One region of the Neobacillus sp. S1227 genome, then DNA from elsewhere that is predicted to be linked to it. Evidence: predicted binding sites of a transcription regulator. Region 1 holds the regulator's gene; each other region holds the start of a gene.
The links. The regulator Rex, encoded in region 1, represses fermentation and respiration genes when NADH is low (regulators of the CRP and FNR family bind a similar motif). The targets are predictions, from matches to a motif close to TTGTGAAATATTTCACAA.

Region 1 (4,840 bases):
AGAACTTCCTTGCTGTCTAAATCCAAATGGTTGGTAGGTTCGTCCAATATTAATAAATTTGCTTTCTCGAGCATTAGCTTGGCAAGGGCTAGGCGGGCTTTTTCGCCGCCGCTTAATGACAAAACGTTTTTAAGCACATCGTCACCGGAAAATAAGAAATTCCCAAGCACCGTACGGATTTCCCTTTCCGGTTTCAGTGGATATTCATCCCATAGCTCGTTTAAGACGCGTTTATTGGAGGTTAGGTTGGCTTGTTCTTGATCGTAATAGCCGATGGATAGATTGGTCCCGTATTGAATGGTACCAGCCAAAGCGGGAAGCTTTTTAATTATAGTTTTTAAAAGGGTCGACTTCCCGATTCCGTTAGGGCCGACAAGGGCAATACTGTCGCCTTTATACACACGAAAGGAAATATCCTCGGAAACCTTCTCGCCATCATAGCCGACAGCAACCGAATCAACAGTAAGTACATCATTGCCGCTTTGCCGCTCAATTTCAAATGAGAAGGAAGCGGATTTTTCATCCCCTGATGGCCGGTCCAAGATTTCCATTTTTTCAAGCTTCTTTCGCCGGCTTTGCGCCCGCTTAGTAGTTGTGGCCCGTGCGATGTTGCGCTGAATGAAATCCTTTAAAGCAGAAATTTCCTCCTGCTGCTTTTCATAAAGCTTCATGTCGCGTTCATAATTGGCGGCTTTCTGTTCAAGATAAGAGCTATAATTACCGGTAAATCGCTGAATCAGGCGGCGTGATAGTTCATATACCTCAGTGACGACTTTATCCAAAAAATAGCGGTCATGCGAAACAATTAAAATTGCGCCTTCATAACCCTGCAGATATTGCTCCAGCCAGGAAAGGGTTTCGATATCCAAATGGTTGGTAGGTTCGTCCAAAATTAAAATATCAGGTCTTGTCAGCAGCAGTTTGCCTAGCGCGAGACGCGTTTTTTGTCCGCCGCTTAGACTTGAAATCATTAACGTCGTGTCAGAAAAATTTAACCCATGCAATACAGAGCGGATATCGGCCTCATACTGATAGCCGCCTTGCTCTTTAAATTTAACTTGCAATTCATCATATTCCTTTAATACTCGTTTGTATTTTTCTGGGTCTCCGAAAACAGCAGGGTCAGCCATTTGCTGTTCCAGCTTCCGGAGCGATTTTTCCATCGCTTGCAGGTTCTCAAAAACCGTCAGCATTTCCTCCCAAATGGACAAATTGGACTCCAAACCCGTATTTTGCGCCAAATAACCAACGGTAACATCCTTTGGTTTGATGATTTCCCCGCCGTCATAACCTATTTCGCCGGCGATGATTTTCAATAACGTTGATTTCCCCGCTCCATTCCGTCCGACAAGGGCAACACGGTCACGGGTTTGTAATTCTAGTTTTATATTCGATAAAATAAGTTCAGCACCATAATATTTTTGTAGTTGATTAACCTGTAATAAAATCATTTTTTTCACCTCTAATACCTTACGAATAGTGTACCGTATTAACCGATTGTCGGCAATGAAGTGAAATTTTTAATGGAATTATAAAAAAATATACTGATAGTTCAAAGTTTCACACACATGGACATAAAAATATTGTATTATTTTTTGTAGGAGGATTTCTTATATGGCTGAATTTACTCATTTTAATGAAGAAGGCAGGGCCAAGATGGTTGATGTCAGCGATAAGCCAGAAACGGCACGCACGGCAGTTGCCCAGTCCAGCATAACAGTAAGCTCTGAAATTTATGAAAAAATCACAAACCACGAAATGAAAAAGGGCGATGTCTTAGCAGTTGCCCAGGTTGCTGCGGTGATGGCGGCGAAAAAGACATGGGATATCATTCCAATGTGCCACCCAATTCCATTAACAGGTATCAATATTAATTTTTTCTGGGAGCAGGCCGGGCAGGAACAATATACACTGCATATTGCTGCATCAGTTAAAACTAAAGGCAGTACGGGGGTTGAGATGGAAGCGCTAACAGCCGCCTCTGCTTGTGCCCTAACCGTTTATGATATGTGCAAGGCAGTTGATAAAGGGATGGTGATCGGACCAACCTTTTTGGTGGAAAAAACTGGCGGCAAAAACGGTGATTTTAGAAGAGAAATCTAATATATCTATTAATATTGAAGGGTGGGAGAAATATGTCCAATGAAACGATGAAAATACCACAGGCAACAGCAAAGCGTCTGCCCTTATATTATCGATTTTTACAAAACCTTCATTCTTCTGGCAAGCAAAGGGTGTCATCTGCAGAATTAAGTGAAGCAGTAAAGGTCGATTCGGCAACAATTCGCAGGGATTTCTCTTATTTTGGTGCCCTTGGAAAAAAAGGGTACGGTTATAACGTAAACTATTTGTTATCGTTTTTCCGGAAAACTCTTGATCAGGATGAATTAACAAAGGTAGCGTTAATCGGGGTGGGTAATCTCGGCACTGCTTTTTTACATTACAATTTTTTAAAAAATAATAACACAAAAATCTCTTGCGCCTTCGATGTGGATCCCGGAAAAATCGGCGGTTCAATAGGCAATGTTCCCGTTTATTCGATGGATGATTTAGAGCAGTATTTGATCGAGGAAAATATTTCGGTGGCGATTTTGACGGTGCCGGCTCCGGTTGCTCAGCAAATCACAGACAAGCTAGTGAATACGAAGGTAAAAGGGATTTTAAACTTTACACCAGCAAGACTGAATGTCCCTCCATCTATCCGCGTGCATCATATTGACTTGGCGGTGGAGCTGCAGTCACTTGTTTACTTTTTAAAGCATTATCCAAGCGAAGTAGTTGAAGAATAAATAATAAATGGGCTTCTCGCCAAAATAGGTGAGAGGCCCATTTTTCGTTTGGAAACATTTTTCCTATACAGCTCACTATACAAAAGAAGTTAAAGCGGGTAAAATGAATTTACAAATAAGTATTGTAATCCAATAGGGAAGGTTGGGATTAAAATGACAAAAACAGTTCGCTCAATCCCACGGCCGTTAGTGAAAACAAACCAGTGGGTGATTGTTATAAGTGTTGTGTTAACATGGTTATCCGGACAGGAATGGTTTTTGTTAGTGCCGTTTAGTGCCGGTATGTTTGGTCTTTTATTCGGATTTAATCCGATTATGCAAATAGCAAAACTGTTTTTAAGAAAGGATCCAAAGGCTTATATACCGGAGGATTGGGAGCAGCAGCAATTTAATCAAAAAATTGCCGTATCGTGTTTGGGAATTGGATTTGCAGGATTCCTGCTGGGATGGAATACTGTAGGCTATATATTTACGGTTATGGTTGCTGTGGCCGCCTTTATCGCGATACTTGGATTTTGCATCGGATGTTTTATTCATTATCAGTGGAACCAATACCGTTATAAAAGGGCGAACCAATAAAGTTAGAGGTCTGAATTATTCAGCCTCTTTTTTTGTTTTTTTGCTTACATTTTACCTAGTCCTAAGGATAAGGGGATTGCAGTTGCGGTCGGTATTGTGTTGACCTTGTCGAGGGCGTTCTGTGATGTATTCTTTAAAACCTATCAACAGAATGCGCTAAAGGAAACCGGAGATTAATAAGAAAGAGGCTGTTTATGTGACAGCCTCATTTCTTCATTTGCCCCTTATATTTAAAATGAAAAACAATCATCTTTAAGGCTGATCCAAAGTCAAAGGTGGCCAGGATGACCAAAAGGTAACTAAAGAAGCCCCAGCCATTGTTTTGAACATCATCGATGGCAAAATAGGTGAACAGGGCCCCAAGTATTAAATAAATCAAACCGGAAAACAAAGGTGAACGTCTCATAGAAATCCTCCGATAAAGTTTTGAACTGCCTCTGCCTCACGCATCAGCCGCTCAATGTCATCCTTATAAACCGACTGAACAAGGACGACCATCGTGTTCATAGATACATGGGCGAAAATCGGCACCAGGATCCGTTTAGTTTTTACATAAAGAAAAGCAAAGGTAAAGCCCATCGCCGAGTAAATAAGCAGATGCTCAGGCTCCATATGGACAAGCGCAAAGATCACCGAGCTGATTAGCGCAGAAATAAAGAAATTAAACCGTTTATAAAAAGCCCCAAAGATAATTTTTCGAAACACAATTTCCTCTAAAATCGGGCCGATAATACTCGTTACAAGAATGGCTAATGGAAAGGCATTAATTATCGTGAGGATTTCCTGTGTATTTTTAGAGCCCAATTCAATCCCAATAAGGCGCTCAATGATGGCAGCCGCATATTGGGCAAAAAGAGCAAGGAAAACCCCTAAAATCGCCCACATTATCGAATGCCCGATGGAAGTGTTTCTTTTACTATGGACTCCAGGCTGCATTTCTTTTCTTAGGATAACAAGAATGAGGAGAAAGGCAAGGGTGAAACTAGTGATCAGCCAAACCGGCACCACAAATTCCTGACTCCATCCAAAAAGGCGAAATCCAAACATAAATGCTGGAATCCCGGCAAAGCTGGAGAGCTGCATGGCAATATAAACAATAAGGACAATCCAGTATTCCTTTTTCAAATCATTACTCCTTTTCAATCTAGTTTTTCCAATCGAAATGTAATCAATCACTATTCTTCATTCTACCTTTAATAACAAATTAGTTTCAATTTTGAATACTTGCTTTGAAAAATATTGAATAGGAAAATTGTATTTTATCCATACTTTATAAGGTGGAAAAAAAGGTATCTTTTTTTTAATATTTTTATGCATCAGACTTGCAAAAGATTTTAAGATTCATTATTATAATAATTGTGTTAGCACTCAGTGATGTTGAGTGCTAATAATGACTGATAACATAGAATTTGAGGAGGTTGTTTTTAGTGTTAAGACCATTAGGTGATCGCATTATCATCGAACTAGTTGAA
Region 2 (4,840 bases), 2.4 Mb from region 1:
CGGTGCATACTCTATCATGTCACTTGAGTCCGGTCCTTTCTTGACAATGGTTTCTCTAGGTCTTGCCGGCCTTGCTGGTTTCCCATGGCAAACGATGGTTGGCGCGATTTTACCAATGGTTTTAGGGATGATTATTGGAAACTTGGATCCGGATTGCCGTGAGTTTTTCGGAAAAGCAGCTCCTGTTTTAATCCCTTTCTTCGCATTTGGACTTGGCGCCGGGCTGGATTTCAACAAAGTCGCAACTGCCGGTTTAACAGGAATTTTATTAGGTATTGGTGTTGTAGTTATTACTGGTTCAGCTTTATTCGTTGTAGACAAATTGACAGGCGGAAATGGAATTGCAGGACTAGCCGCCGCTACCACTGCAGGTAATGCTGCTGGTGTTCCTGCTGCCGTTGCTGCTGCCAACCCTGCTTATGCAGAGGTTGCTGGGTCTGCAACAATCATGGTAGCAGCGAGCGTCATTGTAACAGCAATTTTATGTCCAATTGTTACTGCATGGTATGCAAATAGACTTAAGAAAAAAGAGCAATTTAAACTTCAAGTGAACAGAGCAAGTTAACGATATCTGGAAAATCATCCGTTATTCAATATGGATTAATACTTGATCAGCATTAATTATGCTTTAAGGTGTTTAACAAAAGGCAATGTAAAGCAACGATAAACCCCTGAGAGCGATCTCAGGGGTTTGGCAGTTAGGGTGTCTTCTCCTAAATGGAGATAAATAGTTTGAAATGCCGACCTAACTGGCAGCACGATAGCATTTCCTGAAAACATTTGCGAAAGAGAGTGTATAGACATGAAAACAAACCTGTTGTACGGCCAAAACGGACTTGAAATTGAAGTCCCTGATCATTCATTTGTTGTAGAACCAAAAGATCTGCCTGCGATGGAAAATGAACGGGAAGCGATTAAACAAGCATTAAGGAACCCAATTGGAACCCCGTCCTTAAAAGAGATGGTCAAGTCTACAGATACGGTTGCCATTGCAATCAGCGATATTACCAGACCAACCCCGAACCATATTCTTGTCCCGTTATTAATTGAAGAATTAAGCCACGTTCCATTGGAGAATTTTGTTGTCATCAATGGAACAGGGACTCATCGCGATCAGACCAGAGAAGAGTTTGTGCAAATGCTCGGTGAATGGGTTGTCGATAATATCCGAATCATCAATAATAACTGTCATGATAAAAGCACCCAGGTAAACATCGGACGAAGCAAATTTGGCTGTGATGTGTATCTCAATAAAGACTATGTCGAAGCCGATTTCCGGATTGTAACTGGATTTATTGAACCTCACTTTTTTGCTGGATTCTCCGGAGGGCCAAAAGGAATCATGCCAGGCATTGCCGGGATTGATACGATTATGACCTTCCACAATGCCAGAATGATCGGCGACCCGCTGTCAACATGGGGAAATATGGTCAATAACCCAGTCCAGGACATGACAAGGGAAATCAATGGACTTTGTAAACCACACTTTATGTTAAATGTTACACTGAATAAAGAAAAAGAAATCACAAACGTATTTGCAGGAGAGTTATACGAAGCCCATGACAAGGGATGTGCTTTTGTAAAGGAACATGCTATGGTCCGATGTGATGAGCGGTTTGATGTAGTCATTACCTCCAATTCTGGATATCCGTTGGACCAGAATCTTTATCAGGCCGTCAAAGGGATGAGCGCTGCACAAAAGATTGTTAAAAAAGGCGGGGCCATTATTGTTGCTTCAGAATGCTCTGATGGACTGCCAAGTCATGGGAATTATGCAAAAATCTTTGAGTTCGCAGACAGTCCGCAAGGCTTACTTGACCTGATCAACAATCCTGAATTTAAAATGTTTGACCAATGGCAGGTGCAAAAACAGGCGGTAATCCAAGTTTGGTCAGATGTTTACGTCTATTCGAAGCTAACAGACGAACAAGTCAAGGGTGCCATGCTTAAACCAACACATAATATTGAGAAAACACTTGAAGAACTTAAACAGGCATATGGAGAAAACATGACTGTGGCTGTCTTACCGCTAGGGCCGCTGACAATTCCATATGTTGAAGAGTAGTAGTTTGAAATAAAAAAAGTCACAAAATGTTCACAAAAAATAACAAATATGTTATCTTATAAAATGTTATTAGAAATAGAATGTTCATTGATGAAATGTAACATGATGTCGCACTTTCATTCTGTTATTCTATTTTTATAGTTGGCGGGAAGGATTTCTAGTATTTTTAAATGCTTAGATATTAGCCCATCATAAACGGTTTATGTGAATTTGTTTGCATGAAACCGCTTTATGGTGGGCTATTTTTATTGAAAAAATACATAATGGAGGAAAATATATGGCATTTCATAATCCTGATCAAATTGCCCGAAAAGTAGTTGAAGCTGGCGCGAAAAAAGCAGTAATGCCGATTCGTCATGCCCTGCTGTTAGGTTTCTTAGGAGGAGCGTTTATAGCATTGGGCTTTCTATTAGACATACGTGTAATTGGCAACTTGCCAAAAGAATGGGGGTCATTCGGCTCATTTCTCGGCGCTTCGGTTTTTCCGGTCGGCCTCATGCTGATTATTATTGCCGGCGGCGAACTGCTCACGGGAAATATGATGGCCTTGCCGATGGCAGTATTGGCTAAGCGGGCAACAATCCTGCAACTAATGAGGAATTGGCTGCTGATTGTTGTTAGTAACTTTGTCGGTGCTATCTTTGTAGCTTACTTCTTTGGCCATGTGGTGGGCTTGACAGAAACAGGACCATTTTTGGAAAAAACAGTGGCAATCGCCCAAGCAAAAACAGGCGAAACTTTTGTTCAAGCATTAATTTCTGCAGTCGGCTGTAACTGGCTGGTCTGTTTGGCGGTGTGGATGGCATTTGGTGCTGAAGACATTGGTGGAAAGATGTTTGCAATTTGGTTCCCTATCATGGGATTCGTTGCAATCGGTTTCCAGCACGTCGTGGCCAATATGTTCGTGATTCCAGCCGCCATTTTTGCCGGCAGCCTCAGCTGGACCGATTATTTTAGTAACTTTGTACCGGTATTTATTGGCAATGCCATTGGCGGAGGAATTTTCGTCGCCTTGATCTACTGGATGGTATATAAAGAGACATTACGGACTAATGCTTCACATGCATTAAACAACATAAAAAAGGCCGTTTAACAATCTAACTTGCTTTAGTTCGCAAAAAATATAAATTTATGATATATTCATAGTGTTAATGTTAAAATTAGTGAAGAAGGCATTGAAATCAGGTAACAGTTGTTGCTTTGATTTCCTGCTTGTCACAGATAATATGGCGGGAATGATCGCTAGTATATAAAAAATATGCTCAGAAATTCTCCCCCCATGAAACGGTTTATACCAATTAGGTATAGCAACTGTTTTATGGGGGTTTTTTGTGTTTAGGAGGGACGTATTTTGTCGGAAAAAGTGAATGTGTTTATTAATGGAACCGCGCGTGAGATTGAGGCGGGAACTCGAATCTTGGATTACCTTATTTCACAGGATATCCAGCATCCACATGTTTGTTATTCAGAAATTCTTGGTCCAGTCCAAAGCTGTGATACCTGTATGTGTGAGGTGAACGGCACGATTATGCGGGCCTGTTCGACTGTCATGGAGGAAGGGATGAATATCCTGACAGCATCTGAGGTGGCGAAAAAGGCGCAGGAAGAAGCGATGGACCGGATTTTGGAAAATCACTTATTGTACTGTACAGTCTGCGACAATAACAACGGCAATTGCCGTGTCCATAATACAGCGGAAATGATGGGAGTCGAACATCAAACTCGTCCCCACCGCTCAAAGGGATATGAAGTGGATATGTCCCATCCATTTTACCGTTATGACCCGGACCAATGTATCTTGTGCGGACGCTGCGTGGAAACCTGTCAGGACCTGCAGGTCAATGAAACATTGACGATTGACTGGGAGCGCCAGCAGCCTCGTGTGTTGTGGGATGGGGGAAAAAGTATCAATGAATCTTCCTGCGTTTCCTGTGGACAGTGTGTCACGGTTTGTCCATGTAATGCCTTAATGGAAAAATCGATGCTTGGAAATGCCGGATTCATGACCGGAATCGAAGATGACTTACTGACGCCGATGATTGACCTTGTCAAAGCGGTGGAGCCGGATTACCAAACCATCTTTGCTGTATCCGAAGTCGAAGCAGCCATGCGTGACACACGCATTGAGAAAACAAAAACAGTTTGTACGTTCTGCGGTGTCGGCTGCTCATTTGAAGTCTGGACAAAAGACCACGAGATATTAAAAATTGAACCATCTGAAAATGCCCCAGTCAACAGCGTATCTACGTGTGTGAAAGGGAAATTCGGCTGGGATTTTGTCAATTCAAAAGAGCGGATTACCACACCATTAATACGTAAGGGCGATGTGTTTGTTGAAGCCTCTTGGGATGAAGCCTTAGATCTTGTGGCTGAAAAATTAGGCGGCATCAAAAATATGTACGGAAGCGATGCATTAGGATTTATTGCTTCTTCAAAAATCACTAATGAAGAGAACTACCTGATTCAAAAATTAAGCCGTCAGGTATTTGGCACCAACAACGTGGATAACTGCTCCCGTTATTGCCAATCGCCGGCGTCTTGGGGCTTGCAGCAAACAGGCGGCATCGGCGGCGATTCTGCAACAATTCAAGACATCGCCGGCGCAGGACTGGTGATTTTGGTCGGCTGTGCGCCGGCAGAGGGACATCCTGTTCTTGCCACACGAATTAAAAGAGCACATAAGCTTCATGGACAAAAGCTGATCACCGTTGATGTACGCAAACATGAAATGGCCGACCGTGCCGATTTGTTTGTACGTCCAAGACAAGGTACGGA
Region 3 (4,840 bases), 2.2 Mb from region 1:
TCTTGGCAAGTCTTCTTTTTTGACCCCGAGCAGGTCAATTCGCTGCCCACCAGTTAATTTGACTAATGGGATATCATATTTATCAACCACGTCTGCAATCCGTCTTAGGTCATGTGAATTCGTCACTCCTCCATACATCCTTGGAACGACTGAATATGTTCCGTCTTTTTGAATATTCGCATGCATACGCTCATTCACAAAACGCGATTGCTTTTCATCTTCATAACCGGTTGGATTAACCATTCCTAAATAGTAATTCAGAGCAGGACGACATTTTGAGCATCCTTCTTCTGTGCTCCACCCTAGAACAAACATAATTTCTTTTATGTGGGTCAACCCTTTTGTTTTAATTTCTTCAATCACTTCATCTCTTGATAGTGATGTACAGCTGCACATCGGTTCTTTTTGTAAAGAGACATCAGCCTCGCATCCTAAGGTAATCTGTAAAATCTCTGCTACAAGTGGTTTGCAGCCTCCGCAGGAACGCGATGCACTCGTACATTCCTTAATAGCATTGACTGTCGAGCATCCTTTTTCCTGAATCGCTTCGATGATAGTACCTTTCGACACTCCATTACAGCCGCAAATAATTTCTTCATTGCTCATCGCAGCTGTCAAACTGTCTCCATGACCTTCACCTGTTTGGTTTAAAATGGACACTTTTGTTAAATCGGAAATGTCCGTTTCCTTTTGAATCATGGAAACTAAACGGTTTCCTTCGCTGCTGTTACCAAATAGGACAGCACCGACAATTTGATCTCCTCGTAAGACAATTTTCTTATAAATGTTATCTTGTTCATCAAAGACTTTGATGGCTTTTTTGTCTTCCTCCTCATAAAAGTCTCCGGCTGAAAAAACTTCAACACCCGAAACCTTTAACTGAGTAAATAAAATAGAGCCTTTATACGGTTCCGTTCTAACCCCAGAGATTTGTTTGGCTAATACTCTTCCTTGTTCATACAAAGGTGCCACTAAACCATAAGCAATTCCGTTATGTTCTGCGCACTCGCCAACCGCATAAATATGAGGGATATTCGTTTCCATATAATCATTGACAACAATGCCGCGATTGACAAGCAGCCCGCTTTCTTTTGCCAGCTCAACATTCGGTTTAATCCCAACTGCCATCACCACTAAGTCCGCTTCAAGCTCCGTCCCATCACTGAATCTCAATCCATTTACCCGTTCTTCTCCTAAGATTTCCTGTGTTTGTTTTTCTAATAAAAAGTTCACGCCTTGTTTTTCTAATTCTGTTTGGAGCAGTTTCCCGGCTGTTGGGTCTAATTGGCGTTCCATCAGATAAGGGGCAAGATGGATGACCGTAACATCCATTCCTAAGTTTAATAGTCCCCTTGCCGCTTCTAGCCCGAGCAGGCCGCCTCCAATTACTGCTGCCTTTTTAAATTGTTTGGATGCCTCCAGCATGACTTCTGTGTCCTTGATATCACGAAAGGCGGTTACCCCTTCTATATCTTTTCCGGGTATTGGAAGGATGAAAGGTAGTGAACCCGTTGCCAAAATTAATTCATCATAAGGCTCTATCCTGCCTTTATCTGTAATGACTGTTTTCCTGCAATGATCAATTTTGATTACTGATTCTCCTGTATATAATTGAATATTATGATTACTATACCAGGCCCAGTCATTTAACGTTATATCTTTAACACTTGTATCGCCCTGCAGAACCTTTGAGAGCAAAATTCTATTATAATTCGGATGCGGCTCACTTCCGAAAATAGTAATCTCAAACAATTCATTTGAAACACGTAGGATTTCTTCAATGGTCTTAATACCAGCCATGCCATTCCCGACTAAAACGAGCTTTTTCTTTTCCACCTGGCATTCCCTCCTTGTGTAGTTTTTTAAAATATATCACACCCTTTTCAACTTGTTACCATTCATGTGAGGTTTTCTAACGCAGTTTTTGAATTAAATCTTTCATTCAAACAAGCGGACTAACTCGAACGGCACTCACTTTATAACCTGGCATTTTGCAAATCGGATCCAGTTCCTTTGATACGAGTATGTTCACATTTTGTGAATCCGCCCAATGGAAAGGAACAAACACCGTATCCGGACGTATTGTTTCCGACCATTTGCTTCTTACAACGATACTCCCCCTTCTAGATTCAATTTTCACCAACCTTTCATCGCCAATTCCGTAGGCCATCGCAGTTGAAGGATGTATTTCCAGAAAAGATTCAATGTTTCTGGCCGCTAATGCCGGGCTTTTTCTTGTTTGCACACCTGTTAGATAATGCGAAACGACTCGTCCTGTTGTTAGATATAAGGGATACTCTTCGTTTGCCTTTTCTTTAGAAGTTGCCAATTCATTCGGCACTACCACCATACCCGCTTTGCCATCAGGATGGGCAAAAGCAGTTTCAAACAATCTATTTGTCCCATTGCTTGATTCATCCGGACACGGCCAAAACACACCGCCTTCCTGTTTCAAACGGTCATATGTTATCCCGAAATAATCAGCGATTCCGCCGCGGCTCGCGATTCGTAACTCATTAAAAATATCTTCCGGTGATGCATAGGAAAAATAATTCCCTTTGCCTAGAACTCTAGCGATTTCACAAATAATCTCCCAATCATGTTTCACCTCTCCAGGACACGGAAAGCTCGCTTCCCTTAACATTACCCGGCCTTCTACATTCGTCATTGTCCCTGTATCTTCAAGATAAGAAGAACTTGGTAAAATTAAATCTGCTAATCTTGCAGTCTCGGATACAAATAAATCTACTGCCACGAAGAATTTTAATTTTTTTAGAGCTTCTTTTACGAAAACGGCATTCGGATTAGAAACAATCGGGTTGGAACACATGAGCAGCATTCCCGTTATTTCACCTTCATGAATTTTTTCCATCATTTCATAGGCTGAAACTCCCTTTCGGGGCAATTCATCCACAGGGATACCCCAGACGTGGGCCATATATTCGCGGTGCTCCTTATTCTCAATCGAGCGGTAACCGGGCAGCTGGTCTGCCTTTTGACCGTGTTCTCTTGCTCCTTGGCCATTTCCCTGACCAGTAATCGCTCCATAACCGCAATTCGGTTTTCCGATTTTCCCTGTAACAAGCAGAATATTCAGGAAATTACGAACAGCAAAAGAGCCGTCCGTTTGCTGCTCCACCCCTCTGGCGGTAAAAATCATTCCTGATTCTTCTTTTCCAAATTTTCTCGCCGCTGTCCGAATTTGCTCGACGGATACACCCGTCTGTTCTGCAATTCGGGCCAAGTCCAAGCTGAGGACATAGTCTTTAACAGCTTCAAAACCATTTACCCGCTCCTTTAAAAACCCATGATCCAAATAGCCATCTTGTATGATGACCTTTAATAATCCGTTGGCCAGTACGGCATCTGTTCCCGGTTTTAGCTGTAAATGTAAATCAGCCAATTTCGTTGTCGCTGTTTCCCGCGGGTCAATAGCTATGATAAATGCACCATTTTGTTTGGCCTTATCAAAATACGGCATTATAGTCGGCTGACATTCGGCAATGTTTGTCCCTGCCAAAATAATGCACTTTGTTGACGGAATTTCGGACAAACTGTTAGTGAAGCCTCTGTCCATTCCAAACGTTTGGTTGGCGGCGGAAGCTGCAGCAGACATGCAAAAACGGCCATTATAGTCAATGTATTTGGTTTTTAACGCTACCCGTGCAAATTTCCCCAGCAAGTATGCTTCTTCACTAGTGATGGACGCGCTCCCGTAAACGGACAAGGCATTCAGACCATCCTCCGCCTGAATTCGGGTAAACTTTTCTTTGATGTGGTTCAATGCTTCCTCCCAGGATATGCGGACAAATTCCCCGTTAACTTTTAATAACGGGTATTTCAACCTGTCGCGATGGAAAGCATGTTGATGGGCATTTGAACCCTTCATGCATAAGCGGCCCTCGGAGGTTGGATTATCTTTCCCGACGGTCATATATTTTTTCCTTGAAACAATCGATTGTTCAATCAGCTGCATCTTACATTGCATGCTGCAAAATGGACATTGTGTATCGTACCTTTTTTCCTTTTCCACTTCCTGCTGCTTCGTTCGAAAATACTTTAATAATAACTCAGTCATGGACGCCCACCCTTTTCTTCCCTCTCGATTCATCCTCACTCAGCCTTTTAAGCAGTTGGGAGAGAAGCTCATCTTCAAACAATACTTCTCTTACATGCATTAAGCCCGCTCGTTCTAACCATTGCCATGTCCGCTCACGGTAATTGGCTGTTTCTCTATAATATTGGATAAAACCAGAAACCATATCAATTGCTTCCTCCTTGGTTCCTGCAATACATAATAATTTTCCGCTTCGAGGGACGCCCCCACCGCTGCCGCCTACATAAATTTCCCATCCCCTGTCAATTCCAATCAGACCAATATCCTTGGTTACTGGAACCTCCACATTATGCATACATGGGGTAATGTCGATTTTTATAGGATAGGGTGTTAATAGCCATTCGAATTTCATTTGAAGGCCATCCGCTATTTGAGGAGCGGGATGCCAGTCGCAGTTACATATTTTTTCACTGATAAAAGTTTTGATGTTACCTTGCATGTTGGTATGTTTATTCTCATATTGCGGATCTATCATGCTTAAATAATATTGAATCGCTGGGGTACAGGTTGCACAGCCAGCTGCATTTTTCCATTTGAGATCCGCTCTTACCTTTTGGACAGAAGTTAATCTCCTCAATTGCATCTCCTTAACCACTTCTTCTTCTGTTAGTGATGTGCAAGAACAAAAGGGTTTTAAAAGATTTTCTTCAACAAATGGATCACCCTGAATGAAAGAAAGCAGACCCTCCACTAGCGGTTTACATCCTCCGCAAGAACTAGTTG
Region 4 (4,840 bases), 1.4 Mb from region 1:
AGGCCAAGCATTTTGGCAATTTCCGCATAACGTACATCTGCAATAAAGTGTTCATATTTAGGGAAAGTCATTAATTTATTTGGCTTCATCGCGTTAAAGCGGATGACATGCGGCAGCATGATGGCATTGGCCCGTCCATGAGGAATATTAAATTCCGCACCGATGACATGAGCAAGGCTGTGATTAATACCTAAGAAAGCATTGCCAAATGCCATACCTGCAATTGTTGCCGCATTATGCATTTTTTCACGGGCAAGTTCATCACTGCCATCCCTGTATGCCCTAGGCAGATATTCAAAGACCAGCTGAATAGCCTTCATTGCAAGTCCATCCGTATAATCATTGGCCAGAACCGAGACATAGGCTTCAATCGCATGTGTTAATACATCCATACCCGTATCAGCTGTTACATAATTAGGAACAGTCATGACAAACTGTGGATCGATAATGGCAACGTCTGGTGTCAGTTGTGCATCAACCATTGGATATTTGATATTTGCCTTTTTATCTGAAATAACGGAAGCGGATGTTACCTCGGATCCTGTACCAGATGTGGTTGGTATTGCAATAAAATTCGCCTTAGTTCGAAGAGCCGGGAATTTAACCACTCGCTTGCTCGGATCAAAGAATTTATGCGTCAGGCTCTTGAAATCTGTGTCGGGGTGTTCATAAAACATCCACATAGCTTTGGCAGCATCCATGACCGAACCTCCGCCAAGGGCGATAATACAATCAGGCTGGAACTTTTTCATCCGTTCTGCACCGGCCATTACTGTTTCAATACTTGGGTCCTGCTCAACCTCCCAGAAAATATCACAAAGAACATTGTTCGGATTCTTTTTTAAATAATATTGCACCTTATCAACGAAGCCATTTTTTAGCGGGCTGGGACTAGTCACAATAAACGCTTTTGAAATACCGGGAACGGCGGCAAGTGTTTGAACCGAATTCTTCTCAAAGAAAATCTGTGATGGAACTTTAAACCACTGAGTCATATTTCTTCTACTGGCTACTTTTTTAATATTGAGTAAATTTGCAGCTCCCACATTTTGTGACACAGAGTTCCCTCCATATGTTCCGCATCCGATGGTTAAGGACGGTAATGATGTATTATAGATGTCGCCGATTGCCCCGTGTGTGGATGGTGTATTGACAATAATCCGGCCGGCTTTCATTCTTAGAGAGAATGTATCAATCACATCCTGATTGGAAGTGTGAATCGCAGCCGAATGCCCGAGTCCGCCATATTCAAGTGTCTCTTCAGCAACAAGGAGTCCTTCCGCAAAACTATCGACTTTGTAGCAGGCTAAAATCGGGCTTAATTTTTCACAGGATAGTGGATACTTCGGTCCCACACCTTCTAACTCGGCAATTAAAATCTTTGTATTGACCGGCACATTGATTCCAGCCATTTTTGCAATTAAATAAGCAGGAAGACCGACAATCATTGGGTTAAGCTCTTTTGTTTTCTGATCGATTGCGGCGCGTTCGAGCAATTGCTTTTCTTCCCCATTGAGAAAATAGCAGTGATTAGCGATCAATTCCCGTCTTACTTCGTCAAAAATTTCTTGATCTATGATAAGAGCTTGTTCGGAAGCACAAATCATACCGTTATCAAAGGTTTTTGACAGAATTAAGTCATTGACTGCACGTTTAATGTTTGCCGTTTTTTCAATATAACAAGGTACATTTCCAGCTCCAACGCCCAGTGCAGGCTTTCCGGAGCTATAGGCTGCCTTCACAAGATTCGGGCCGCCGGTTGCAAGGATGAGTGATATCTTCGGATGTTTCATTAGGGCCTGAAAGGCTTCATGAGAAGGCACCTCTATCCACTGGATTGAATTCTTAGGTGCTCCAGCCCTTTCGGCAGCTTCCCTAAGGAGCTCGGCTGCAATTGTACAGCATTTTTGAGCAAATCGAGGAAATGCAAAGATGATTGGGTTTCTGGTTTTAAGTGAAATCAACGATTTAAAAATGACTGTTGATGTCGGATTAGTAATGGGGATAACACCGGCAATGACACCAACCGGCTCAGCCATTTCGACCATACCTTCATGATCATTTTCGGAAATCACACCAACCGTTTTCATATTTTTAATGTTGTTGTAAATCATTTCAGTTGCAAACATGTTTTTAAAAACTTTGTCTTCGTAAACCCCTCTTTGTGTTTCTTTTACTGCAAGTTTGGCTAAATACTTATGGTTTTCAAGTGCGGCAAGAGCCATCTGTTTAACAATTTCGTCCACCATTTCCTGTGTATAACAGCGGTATTCTTTCAGTGCTTTCGCTCCGTTATTGGCTAATTCGTCAATCATTGCATAAACCTGATTTTTCTCCTGCAAAATTTTTTCTTTTACAGCCATGTAGACATCCCTCCGGTAATATGAATTATGGAATCACTCCTTTTCCCCTCAAAATAAATATAGCACGTGACTTTTTTTGATTTTGTCGAATTTTGCGATAAAATGAATGAACAGCCATTCATTTTATAAAAGTTCACAAAAAATTCAAAAAAGCCACATACCTTAAATAGGTCTGTGGCCCAAAAATCAACCTGTATTACGCAAACCGGCCGAGATCCCGCTAATGGTTAAGAGAACTTCCGTCAAAATAGCAGCGTCAGGCTCGTCCTGTTTTCTAAGTTCTTTTATTAATTCGACCTGAAGGAAATTAAGTGGGTCGACATACGGATTACGGCGGAACACCGATTCTTTTATGTTCGGAGTATGGTCGAGTAATTCTTGGTCCCCTGTAATTTTCAAAAGAATCGCTTTTGTTTTCTCATATTCCTCGAATATATTTGTAAAAATTCTTTCAGCAATCGTTTTATCTTCAACAAGTGTTAAATATTCTTTAGCAGTTGTAATATCAGCCTTCATAAGAGCCATTTGAAGATTATCAATCGTTGATTGGAAGAAAGGCCAGTTCAGATACATTTCCTTTAGGAGCTTTAGGTTTTGCTCACTGCCTGAAGCAAAAGCTTCCAGACCTGTTCCTGCAGCATACCACCCCGGAAGAAGCTGTCTGCTTTGGGTCCAAGCAAAAACCCACGGAATAGCTCGCAAGTCCTCAAAGCGCCCTTGGTTTTTGCGGCTCATTGGTCTTGAGCCGATGTTTAGAGCACCTACTTCCCTTAGTGGTGTTGCAGATTGAAAATAGGTAAGGAAATCAGGATCCTCAAAGACAAGAGATTGATATTTAGCAAGAGCAGCATTTGATATTTCTTCAATTGCTGTTTCCCATGAGACCTCCCGCACTTCTCCCTCTTCCCTAACATGGGCTGCTGCAAGTATCAGGGTCGATACAGCCTGCTCCAAGCTTCTGTAGGCGATGTCCTCAAGCAGGTATCGGGAAGACAAAACCTCACCCTGCTCGGTTATTTTCACGCCGTCACCTATAGTTTCAGCCGGCTGTGATAAAAGGCTCTTATTTAAAGGACCGCCGCCGCGGCCTAAAGAACCACCGCGGCCATGAAAGAATTTCAGGCTGATTTGATATTTTTTCGCCATTTCATGAATTTCAACCTGTGCCTTGTAAAGCTTCCAGTTGGCCGTCAGCGTGCCCCCGTCCTTACTGCCATCTGAATAGCCAAGCATAATCTCCTGCTGATTGCGCAGGCTTTGTAAATGATTGCGGTAAACTGGCATATTGAAAAGTTTCTCCATGATGAGTGAACCAGCGGTTAGATCATCAATAGTCTCCAATAGCGGCGCAACATTTAAATGGCTTGTCAATGTCCCGTCCGCATGAAGACGATATAGTCCAGCTTCTTTCGCTAAAACTAAAACCTCTAATAAATCGCTCGGTGATTGGGTCATGCTTACCAGATATACAGTAATCGCTCTTTGTCCAAATTCCTCATGAGCGTCTTTAATCATCTGAAACACTTTAATCATTTCCTGTGTTTCGATAGAGTAATCCTCATGTAATAATAGGAGCGGCCGAGGATCGAGGAGAATCTTCTGCAGTATTTCCAATTTTTCAGTTTCACTGAGGGCTGCATAGGTTTCAGTTATGCCGACTTTTCCAAGTATTTCAGTTATTGCGGACTCATGCTCTCCGCTATGATTTCGAATATCAAGTGTGGCTAAATGGAAACCAAACAGTTGGACCTGACGAATCAATTTTTCAATGATGCCTAGTTCATGGCGGGCAGGATGATGCTGCTTTAAGCTTCTTTTTATTAAATACAGATCATCAAGCATTTCTTCCGCCCTGCCGTAGCCTATTTCTGATTTCCCGGTTTGCTTTACCCGCTCAATCATAATAGCGAAGGCGCGTCGGTAAACCTCAGCTTGAACAGGCCATTTTTTATCTTCTGTCAAATAGAGATCTTCTTTTTCCCCAATATATTTCAGCAGTTCTTCGCTGACCTTTACCCTTGAGGTGGAATGGCTGTAGCGTTTCATTAAATCTACTAAAACATTTTTATATTTTTTCAAGACAAGACGCCTTTGCCGGCCTAATGTTTCCCAGGTTACATCATGGGTCACATTCGGATTCCCATCCCGATCCCCGCCAATCCATGAGCCGAACCGCAAGAAATTTGGAACATCCCAAGAGGTTTCAGGATAATACTTCTCCAAACTATCTGATACTTCTTTATGGATATCAGGTAGGACCTCAAATAATGTTTGATCAAAATAATACAGCCCATTTCTTACCTCATCCATTACGGTTGGTTTATTTTGCCGCAATTCATCAGTTTGCCAAAGAATGGCGACTTCATTAAACAAGCTTTCTTCGAGCTTTTTTTGCTCTCTGTTTGAAAGCAGTGGATGATCAAGTTTTTTTAGAATTTCAGCAATTCGCTGTTGTATTTCAAGAATGGAGCGCTTTG

Region 2: ACZ5AE_RS18250 (formate/nitrite transporter family protein) is a predicted target of Rex. The motif match lies at 2,268-2,285, and genes of this name have one in related genera.
Region 3: nirB (nitrite reductase large subunit NirB) is a predicted target of Rex. The motif match lies at 1,851-1,868, and genes of this name have one in related genera.
Region 4: adhE (bifunctional acetaldehyde-CoA/alcohol dehydrogenase) is a predicted target of Rex. The motif match lies at 2,485-2,502, and genes of this name have one in related genera.

Annotation. Positions count from the first base shown of each region.
Region 1 is NZ_AP038276.1:254,072-258,911, forward strand. It holds gene ACZ5AE_RS01410 (ABC-F family ATP-binding cassette domain-containing protein) at 1-1,451, opposite strand, end outside; gene moaC (cyclic pyranopterin monophosphate synthase MoaC) at 1,615-2,103, shown strand; gene ACZ5AE_RS01420 (redox-sensing transcriptional repressor Rex) at 2,136-2,789, shown strand; gene ACZ5AE_RS01425 (DUF4395 domain-containing protein) at 2,943-3,368, shown strand; gene ACZ5AE_RS01430 (YdiK family protein) at 3,574-3,774, opposite strand; gene ACZ5AE_RS01435 (lysostaphin resistance A-like protein) at 3,771-4,493, opposite strand; gene groES (co-chaperone GroES) at 4,796-4,840, shown strand, end outside.
Region 2 is NZ_AP038276.1:3,660,997-3,665,836, reverse strand. It holds gene ACZ5AE_RS18260 (2-keto-3-deoxygluconate permease) at 1-565, shown strand, start outside; gene larA (nickel-dependent lactate racemase) at 803-2,065, shown strand; gene ACZ5AE_RS18250 (formate/nitrite transporter family protein) at 2,343-3,158, shown strand; gene fdhF (formate dehydrogenase subunit alpha) at 3,417-4,840, shown strand, end outside.
Region 3 is NZ_AP038276.1:2,496,380-2,501,219, reverse strand. It holds gene nirB (nitrite reductase large subunit NirB) at 1-1,836, opposite strand, end outside; gene nasC (assimilatory nitrate reductase catalytic subunit NasC) at 1,943-4,078, opposite strand; gene ACZ5AE_RS12685 ((2Fe-2S)-binding protein) at 4,071-4,840, opposite strand, start outside.
Region 4 is NZ_AP038276.1:1,675,762-1,680,601, reverse strand. It holds gene adhE (bifunctional acetaldehyde-CoA/alcohol dehydrogenase) at 1-2,363, opposite strand, end outside; gene ppc (phosphoenolpyruvate carboxylase) at 2,550-4,840, opposite strand, start outside.